Regions from separate parts of the Bacillus sp. 11C genome, predicted to be linked through region 1. Evidence: a T-box and tRNA genes for the amino acid it is inferred to sense, from the RefSeq annotation. Region 1 holds a T-box; the other holds one or more tRNA genes.
The links. A T-box is a leader RNA that pairs with one kind of tRNA and senses whether it is charged. The one in region 1 lies ahead of glyQ (glycine--tRNA ligase subunit alpha), so its partner is inferred to be a tRNA-Gly.
Positions count from the first base shown of each region.

Region 2: it has a tRNA-Gly gene. The T-box ahead of glyQ (glycine--tRNA ligase subunit alpha) is inferred to sense a tRNA for this amino acid. The anticodon was not compared.

Region 1 is NZ_JBUPVZ010000003.1:353,842-358,264, forward strand. Features, by position in the region: gene glyS (glycine--tRNA ligase subunit beta) at 1-1,535, opposite strand, end outside; gene glyQ (glycine--tRNA ligase subunit alpha) at 1,528-2,415, opposite strand; T-box leader at 2,503-2,678, opposite strand; gene recO (DNA repair protein RecO) at 2,718-3,485, opposite strand; gene ACY3LV_RS06860 (YqzL family protein) at 3,522-3,665, opposite strand; gene era (GTPase Era) at 3,809-4,423, opposite strand, start outside.
Region 2 is NZ_JBUPVZ010000015.1:78,587-83,009, forward strand. Features, by position in the region: gene queG (tRNA epoxyqueuosine(34) reductase QueG) at 1-983, opposite strand, end outside; gene ACY3LV_RS17750 (B3/B4 domain-containing protein) at 1,066-1,689, shown strand; tRNA gene ACY3LV_RS17755 (tRNA-Gly) at 1,780-1,853, opposite strand; gene ACY3LV_RS17760 (helix-turn-helix transcriptional regulator) at 2,047-2,247, shown strand; gene ACY3LV_RS17765 (hypothetical protein) at 2,249-2,722, shown strand; gene rpsN (30S ribosomal protein S14) at 2,739-3,008, opposite strand; gene ACY3LV_RS17775 (hypothetical protein) at 3,122-3,658, opposite strand; gene katA (catalase KatA) at 4,087-4,423, shown strand, end outside.

The sequences.
Region 1 (4,423 bases):
TCTTTTTCCGTTTGTACGAAAGTAAGCAGCTCTTCAAACGAAATTCCCCAGTTGCGGTCAAGAAGAATCGCAACAATACCGCTCGCTTGGCGGCGCAGGGCGTAAGGATCCTGTGAACCAGTCGGAATAACGCCGATAGAGAAGAATGAAGTGATTGTATCTAGCTTATCCGCCATTGCTACAACAGCTCCGGTGAAAGTAGAAGGCGTTTCTCCGCCTGCTGATCTAGGCATATAGTGTTCGTTTACTGCCGCAGCCACAGCTTCATCTTCTCCAAGCATTTTCGCATACTTTTCACCCATAATTCCTTGAAGCTCAGGGAATTCGTATATCATATGTGTGACAAGATCGAATTTAGAAATTTCAGCAGCCCGCTTCACATGTTTTAATGTATCTTCATCAGCCTGAAGACGGACGGCAAGCTTCTCTGCGATTGCAGTGACTCTTCTGACCTTATCAGCAAGAGAACCAAGCTCTTCATGAAAAACAATGTTTTCAAGCTTCTTCACATTTGCATCAATGTTTAATTTCTGATCTTCCTTGTAGAAGAATGAAGCATCAGATAAACGCGCGCGCAGCACTTTTTCATTGCCACGGGCTACATTTTCGATCGCGTGGCTGTTTCCGTTTCGGACTGTGATAAAGTGAGGCAGCAAATCACCGTTTTTGTCTTTGACAGGGAAGTAGCGCTGATGTTCTTTCATTGTCGTGACAAGCACTTCCTCAGGAATTGTCAGAAACTCAGATTCAAATGAACCGTAAAGAGCTGTCGGGTATTCTACTAAATGATTCACTTCATCAAGAAGGTCTTCGTCTACTGGAATGTTCCAATTGTTTTCTGCTGCCATCGCTTCCAGCTGAGATTGAATCATATGTTTCCGGATGTTAGGGTCAGCGATGACATGCTGTTCTTTCAGCTGCTCTTCATAGGAAGAAGGTGATTCAATTGACACTTCATGTCCGAGGAAACGGTGTCCCTGTGTTGTCCGGCCAGACTCAACGTTTGTGATCGAAAATGGAATGACATCCTGTCCAAATAAAGCGGCAATCCATTTGATTGGCCGGATATAACGCAAATCTTCATTTCCCCAACGCATGTTTTTCGGGAAGTGCAAGCTCGTAACCAAACCGCTCAGTTCCGGCAGAAGCGACTTCGTTTCTTGTCCGGCTTGGAATTTTTGTACAAATACATACTCTGTACCTTTTACTTCTTTGATGTACAGGTCTTTCACGTCTGCGCCTTGGCCTTTTGAAAAGCCGATTGCCGCTTTTGTCCAGTTCCCGTCTGCATCAAGAGCAATTTTTTTCGCTGGCCCTTTTGCTTCTTCTTTTATATCATCCTGCTTTTCTGCTACATCCTTTACGAATACAGCTAGACGTCTAGGCGTATTGAAGAGCTTCACTTCACCGTGAGTGATATTTTTTTCTTTCAGCCAGCCTGTCAGCTTCTCTCCAATCTGAACCATGCTGTCATTTAAAAAGCGCGCCGGCATTTCCTCTAATCCAATCTCTAAAAATAAATCCTGTTTACTCATGAGAAGCACCCTCCCCTTTAAGCATTGGGAACCCTAGTTTTTCTCGTTCCTCATAATAGGTTTTTGCTACTTTTCTCGCTAAATTCCGCACTCTTGCGATATAGCCTGTCCGCTCGGTAACTGAGATCGCACCTTTGGCGTCAAGCAGGTTGAAGGTGTGCGAGCATTTTAGCACATAGTCATATGCTGGATGAACAAGCCCGTTATCCATTTGTTTAATCGCTTCTTTTTCATACGTGCTGAACAATTGGAACAGCATATCGACGTCTGACGTTTCAAACGTATAAACGGAATGCTCGTATTCCGCCATCATGAATAAATCTTTTACTGTGAACCCTGACGTCCATTCCAAGTCGAAAACATTCTCTTTATCCTGGATATAAGACGCGAGACGCTCAATTCCGTACGTAATCTCTACAGAAACTGGTTTACACTCTAGTCCTCCGACCTGCTGGAAATACGTAAATTGTGTAATTTCCATTCCGTCAAGCCATACTTCCCAGCCAAGACCCGCGCAGCCTAAAGACGGGTTCTCCCAGTTGTCTTCAACAAAGCGAATATCATGCTCAAGCGGATCAATTCCAAGAGCGCGCAAGGAATCTAAATACAGCTCTTGAATGTTATCAGGAGACGGTTTAATAATAACCTGGAACTGATGATGCTGATACAGTCTGTTCGGATTCTCCCCGTAGCGGCCGTCGGCAGGCCGTCTGGAAGGCTCTACATAAGCCACTTTCCACGGCTCAGGGCCGATACTGCGCAAAAATGTATACGGGCTCATCGTGCCGGCCCCTTTTTCTACATCGTAAGCCTGCATAAGCACACAGCCCTGACCGGACCAATGCTGCTGCAAGGTTAGAATCATGTCTTGAATATTCATTTCAAGCACCTCCACTTTACTTTTCCTTTATCAGATGACTGCGGCGGCAACCAAAAAACTCCCGTCTCTATGCTTGCCAGCCGCAAACATAGGGACGAGAGTTCTCCCGCGGTTCCACCCTAGTTGCTGAGATCAAAATCCCAGCCTCTTTTTTTGAAATTGCTCAAGAATGCCTTTCGTTGCGTGCTCATCCTTAGCTTACACCGCCCTAAGGTCGCTTTCATGAGGTAAACGCAAGTACTTCTTTCTCTCACTGCAACATATTTTATAATAAATGATCATATAAAAAGATGGACCAGATGTCAACTTTTGTTTTCACCCATAAGATGTTTCATGCTCTCCATTTGATCTAAAAAGCGCTTTGATTTTAAATATAACCCTGAGTATTCTTCATAATATAAATCAATCACTTGCTTCAATTCAGCTTTTGTTTCCTGTTTTAAGGAGACATTGCCCAGCCTTGATAGATCGAAGTAATAAAACAGTCTCAACAGCCTTGCCGTTTGCGGTTTAATCGGAACCCTGTAAGGATCTTTTTCAAAACAACGGTGGCAAATAAAACCGTTATCACGGATAGAAAAATGAAAGCTCCCATCCTGGCTTTTACAATGCACACAGTGATTGAGCTCGGGATACAGCCCCATGACACCGAGCATTTTCATTTGAACGATAAAGATGATAACATCTGGGTCTGTTCCTTCGTTCAGCTGTTTAAGCGATTCTAAAATAAATTCAAACAAATAAGGGTTTGGCTTTTTTTCTTCAGTGCCTCTGTCGACTAACTCGGTAATATATGCAGCATATGCTGTTAAAAACAAATCTTCCCTGATGCCTCTCATGCTGAGGATCATTTCACCCTGCTGAAGTGTTCCGAGGCCGGTTGTTTTTTGCATTAAGAATGAACCATACAAAAAGGGCTGGCTGACTGCTGATAAACGGCTGTTCGTTTTTTTGGCGCCTCTTGCCATAACACCTACTTTTCCGTGTTCTCTTGTCAGTAAAGTAACGATTTTATTCGTCTCTCCGTAATCATTTGTGCGAAGAACGATTCCTTCACATTTTGTCAGCATTTCCGCACCTTCCTAAAGCAGGAGCGGCCAAGAGGTTTATAAAATTGGATAATCAAATCGGGCTAGCTCATCTTCTAGTTCTTCGGGTCTTTCTATGTTCTCTTTTTCCAGTTCTTTAAAAAGAAGATACGTATCAACATTTCCTGTTTGAGAAAATACGTTCCAGGTAAAATTCAACACAAGAAACCCACCTTTCTGTAGTTAAACTAGCTTACCTAAACTCCAAATTCTTACCTTTATCTTGACCAGATGTCCTCCATTTCATGTTAAACAAAATTTGTTAATGTATCCCTGATCCTGTGAGATAATGACACAGCGAGAGATTAATATTCATCCTCTTTAAAACCAAAATCGCGCAGCTGGGACATTTTATTACGCCAGTCTTTCTGCACTTTGACCCATAATTCAAGGTAGACACGGGAGCCTAACAATGCTTCAATATCCGCTCTCGCTCTTTTTCCGACCTCTTTCAGCAGGCTTCCTTTTTTCCCGATCACAATGCCTTTCTGGGAATCCCGTTCGACCACAATCGTCGCCGCTACGTGTACAGAACCATTGTCCTGCCCTTTGATTGATTCGATGGCCACCGCAATGCTGTGCGGGATCTCTTCTCTTGTCAAATGCAGCACTTTTTCCCTGATGAGTTCGGAAATGATAAAGCGCTCCGGGTGGTCGGTTACCTGGTCACTCGGATAGAATTGCGGTCCTTCCGGCAAATACGCTTCAATCTGAGTGAGCAATGTTTCGATATTATTTCCTTCTAGAGCAGAAATCGGAACAACTTCCTTAAAAGGATAACGTCCGCGGTATTCGTCAATTAACAGTAGCAATTGATCGGGATGAATTTTGTCAATTTTGTTTACGATTAAAAATACAGGCGTGGACATATTCTGCAATTTCTCAATGATGAATTCGTCGCCCTTCCCGTAGCCTTCCTC
Region 2 (4,423 bases), on a different contig from region 1:
GGGTCCTTATGCATCAGTTCCGTCAATTCAGGCAGTGCGGAAGCATCTTTAAAATGGGCAAGGGCGAGAATGGCGTTTCTCTGAATCGGTTTCTTCCCGCGCCAAGAACCTGAAACATGCCCGAATTTCTCCTTAAATTCCCGGTTGCTGATGGTTAAGAGCGGCTTCAATAACGGCTTAGCAATCTCAGGATCAGGTTCCATTTCCGGATGAAGATGAAAGTCCTTCCCTTTATTAAGAGGACACACCGTTTGGCACGTATCGCACCCATACAGACGGTTTCCAATCTTTGTGCGGAATTCATCAGGCAAAAATCCTTTCGTCTGGGTCAGAAAAGAGATGCAGCGCTGCGCATTCAGCTGTCCCGGATTGACCAATGCTCCCGTCGGGCAGGCGTCCAGACATTTCGTGCAGGAGCCGCACATGTCTTCAATCGGCAAATCTGGCTCAAAAGGTATATTTGTGATCATTTCCGCTAAATACACATAAGAACCATACTCAGGCGTTGTGATCATACAGTTTTTCGCGCTGAATCCGATACCCGCCCGCTCTGCAACCGCCCGATCAGATAATTCACCTGTATCGACCATTGACTTGGTTCTGATATCCTCATGCTTGCTCCTCAGAAATTCCTCCAGCAGATCGAGTTTTTCCCTTAGCACATCGTGATAGTCTTTGCCCCAGGAAGCTCTGCAAAAAATGCCCCTGCGCTCAGTTCTCGTGCTTCTCGGCGCATCCTTCATTCTGGAAGGATATGCGAGAGCAATCGCCACAATTGATTTCGCTTTCGGCAAAAGCAGCTTCGGCGTCACCCTTTTCTCGATATCCGGCTCTTCAAAGCCGGAGAGATAGCCGAGTGATTCTTGAAGAATCAAACGGTCTTTTAAACTGTCAAAAGTATCAGCGGTCGTAAAACCAATCTTGTCCACGCCAATGCTTTTCGCGTATGCAATTAATTCTTCTTTGAGCTGATAAATGTTCATGTTTTGCACAGCCTCCTTTCTTTGTGATAAAACGATACAGCGTTTATAATAAGTTGATATCCCGTATCTGGAGTGAATGCTTGTGACTATCAAACTTGATTCTGTTATTACTGAACGTGCGGCCGGCTTACATGCGGCGGCTGTGATTTATGAGAATATCGAAGTCGGTTCCTCTCCGCAAATGCTGAAAGGCAGGCTTCGCCTATTTCAAGAATCCTTGTTTTTCGACTATGCGGACGGCGGAATATCCGATGAACCCTTCGTCAAGGAATGGCGAGAACTTTTTAAACAGCTTACCCCTTCATTTGAGCGAGAAACAACTCCAATGGAGGACATGCTGATCCCGATATCCAAAGAACAATTCCTGGAAAGCAAGGATTCAGCCCATGACACCATCGATTTTTTCGCATTAAAATATTCTCTGCCCATTATGATTTATGACGCCGGAAAGCTTCATGAGCCAGTCCGAATCTCATTGGGAGAAAAAGAAAACATCCTGCTTTTCTCTGATGAAAACGGCATATTTGGCGATTTAAAAAACAGCGTCAATCGCTTTCCCGTTACTAACGAGACCAAAAACATGCTGCAAATCATCTTTTTCCCGCCATCCATAAAAAAAAGCAGCGCTGTTAAACTCTTATCATCATTAACGAAAATGTTTGAACAAATTCATGGCGGCGCCCATACAGTACATTGGCTTACGTAAAAGAACACAGATAATGTGTTCTTTTTTACATAAAAAAACGCAATACTTCGTTTATCTAAGAAACGAAACACTGCGTTAATAACGTATGTATGGAGCGGGTGATGAGAATCGAACTCACGACATCAGCTTGGAAGGCTGAGGTTTTACCACTAAACTACACCCGCATTTATGATAGTCAGTAACAGTATTGCTTTGACTTTTTTTATATTACACGTTTATTGATTTTTCGTCAAGGGAGTATAAAAATTTTGTCGAAAAAATGTTTTCTTTTTGTAAAGTTGTTAAGTCGCATTTACATAATGTTAAGTATACTATACAATATAATCAAAAGAGATTGTGAAGGGGACAGACGTCATGATGAAAAATAAAGTGAAAGAGCTGAGGGCGCGTTTGGGCTATTCCCAGGAAAAACTCGGAGAAACAGTCGGCGTCACAAGACAAACGGTGGCAGCTATCGAAAAAGGCGACTATGTTCCCTCACTGTTGTTAGCACTAAAAATCTGCAAAGCTTTCTCCATGAAAATGGAGGATGTCTTTTGGTTAGAGGAGGAATACTAAGATGAGCATGAAAACAAAAGCAGCTTTTCAACTAGTTTTGTTTGGCCTAGCATGCTGGACGCTGATTTCATACTTTAAAGCCTCTGAAGGCATAGCGGCCTTTTCCCGTACAAAGAGCGGCGAGATGGTGTTTGAATTAAACCTCACTCCCTTTATTCTGTTTATTGCGGCGGCTGCGGTTTATATGTACTTGCATAAGAAAAGCCGCCCTGCCAGAAAGCAGCTTCTCCTGCCTGATGAATTTGAAGAGCAGGATGAAAGAGAGCAGATGATGACGGCAAAAGCATGCCGCGCGTCTTATATCGCCGTCTATTTCTCGCTTCCTGCCGCAGCGGTTCTTCTCATTTTTTATCCGCTTTTTCAATCGCATATTCCGTTTTTCCCTATTATTATTGTGTTTATCATCATGATCATCCAGCACCTATCCTACGTCATCGCTTTCAAGAAAAACGAAAAAAACTCCGGCGCGCTGTAATCGGCCGGAGTTTTTCTTACCAGCTCGCTTTTTTCACACCGGGAATCTGTCCTTTATGAGCCAGCTCCCTGAAAGCGATTCTGGACATTTTAAACTTCCTCATATATCCTCTCGGGCGCCCTGTTACCATGCAGCGATTGTGGAGCCTTCCCGGTGCTGAATCTCTCGGCAGCTTGCTGAGTGCCTCGTAATCTCCTTTTTCTTTCAGCTCGCGTCTAATATCAGCGTATTGTTCAACAAGCTGCTGGCGTTTTAACTCTTTTGCCACTTTTGATTTTTTAGCCAAGTCACATAGCCTCCTTTTTAAATCGAAATTGTTACGATTTAAAATGTATCACGCACGATTCAAAAAAGCAAGTATACCGCTTTGTAAAACAGACGGCCTGAAGCCGCCCGTTTCTAATGATGCAATTCCACATAATACAGTAGCGCATCTTGATGCTTAATGAGCTCTTTTTTGTGTTCAGAGGTGTGCATTGGTTCGTCAGTCCCTTTAATACTGCTGCCGATCAATACAGGTTTTTCGAAAGAAATCGGTTTAGCCGACGAAATCTTCTGAGTCACTTCCTGTGCCGCGCTATCATCACGCCGAAACGACGAATCAGCCACAATATTTCCTTGTTTATCCACAATTCCAAAATGAACGGTGCTCAGTTTATTCTTACCTTCTCCCTCCTCATTCTCAAAGTAAACAAATTGTAATGAATCGGGTTTTTCCTCCGAGTAATCTGCACTTACCGGTCCAATGGTTTCAACAAGCTTTCCGTTTTGATAATGCTCTATATACATTTCAGCTCCAGAAATGCTATCACTGATATTTGCGACCTCGGCAGTGAAGGTTTGGGAGGCTGCAACATCCATTCTATTTTTTTCGAGATCTGACATATCGGCCTCTTTGATTTCCATTTGTTTTGTATCTTCGCATGCTGACAGCATAGCAATCAGGCAAATAATTGTTGTGCTTATCAATGTTTTCAGAAAATCAGCTCCCTTCTTTACATATCATACCATGTGTTCAAGGGCTGTGTTTTACTTAAACCTGCGCCTTATTGGCAGAAGCAAAAGCCAAGTCTGCAAAATAAACACTTTTCTAAGTGAGGATACCGGTCATAAACCAACTCTATTTATGCGAGATTTTGTCTGCCTGTTTATCACTTACTCTGCTTGTTTCGCAAATAGAAAAGAAAAAATCATGATCACACAAATTTTCATTGTTTTAAAACCTGTTATGACAGAGGTTTATCATCATTTTCAATACTAGATATCGCTTAATATAAATAACTATTTTATAATAATTATAATATGATATTGACTTTTTACTTAGAGATGATATTATGTTCTTATAAATTCCAAGAGGTGATCACATGAGTTCAAATAAACTGACAACTAGCTGGGGCGCCCCGGTTGGAGATAACCAAAATTCAATGACTGCAGGTTCTCGCGGACCAACTTTAATCCAAGATGTACATTTACTCGAAAAATTGGCCCATTTCAACAGAGAACGTGTTCCTGAGCGTGTTGTTCACGCTAAAGGAGCAGGCGCTCACGGATATTTTGAAGTAACAAACGATGTAACAAAATACACGAAAGCCGCTTTCCTTTCTGAAGTCGGCAAACGCACACCGTTGTTCATCCGTTTCTCAACAGTTGCCGGTGAACTTGGCTCGGCTGACACAGTTCGCGACCCGCGCGGATTTGCCG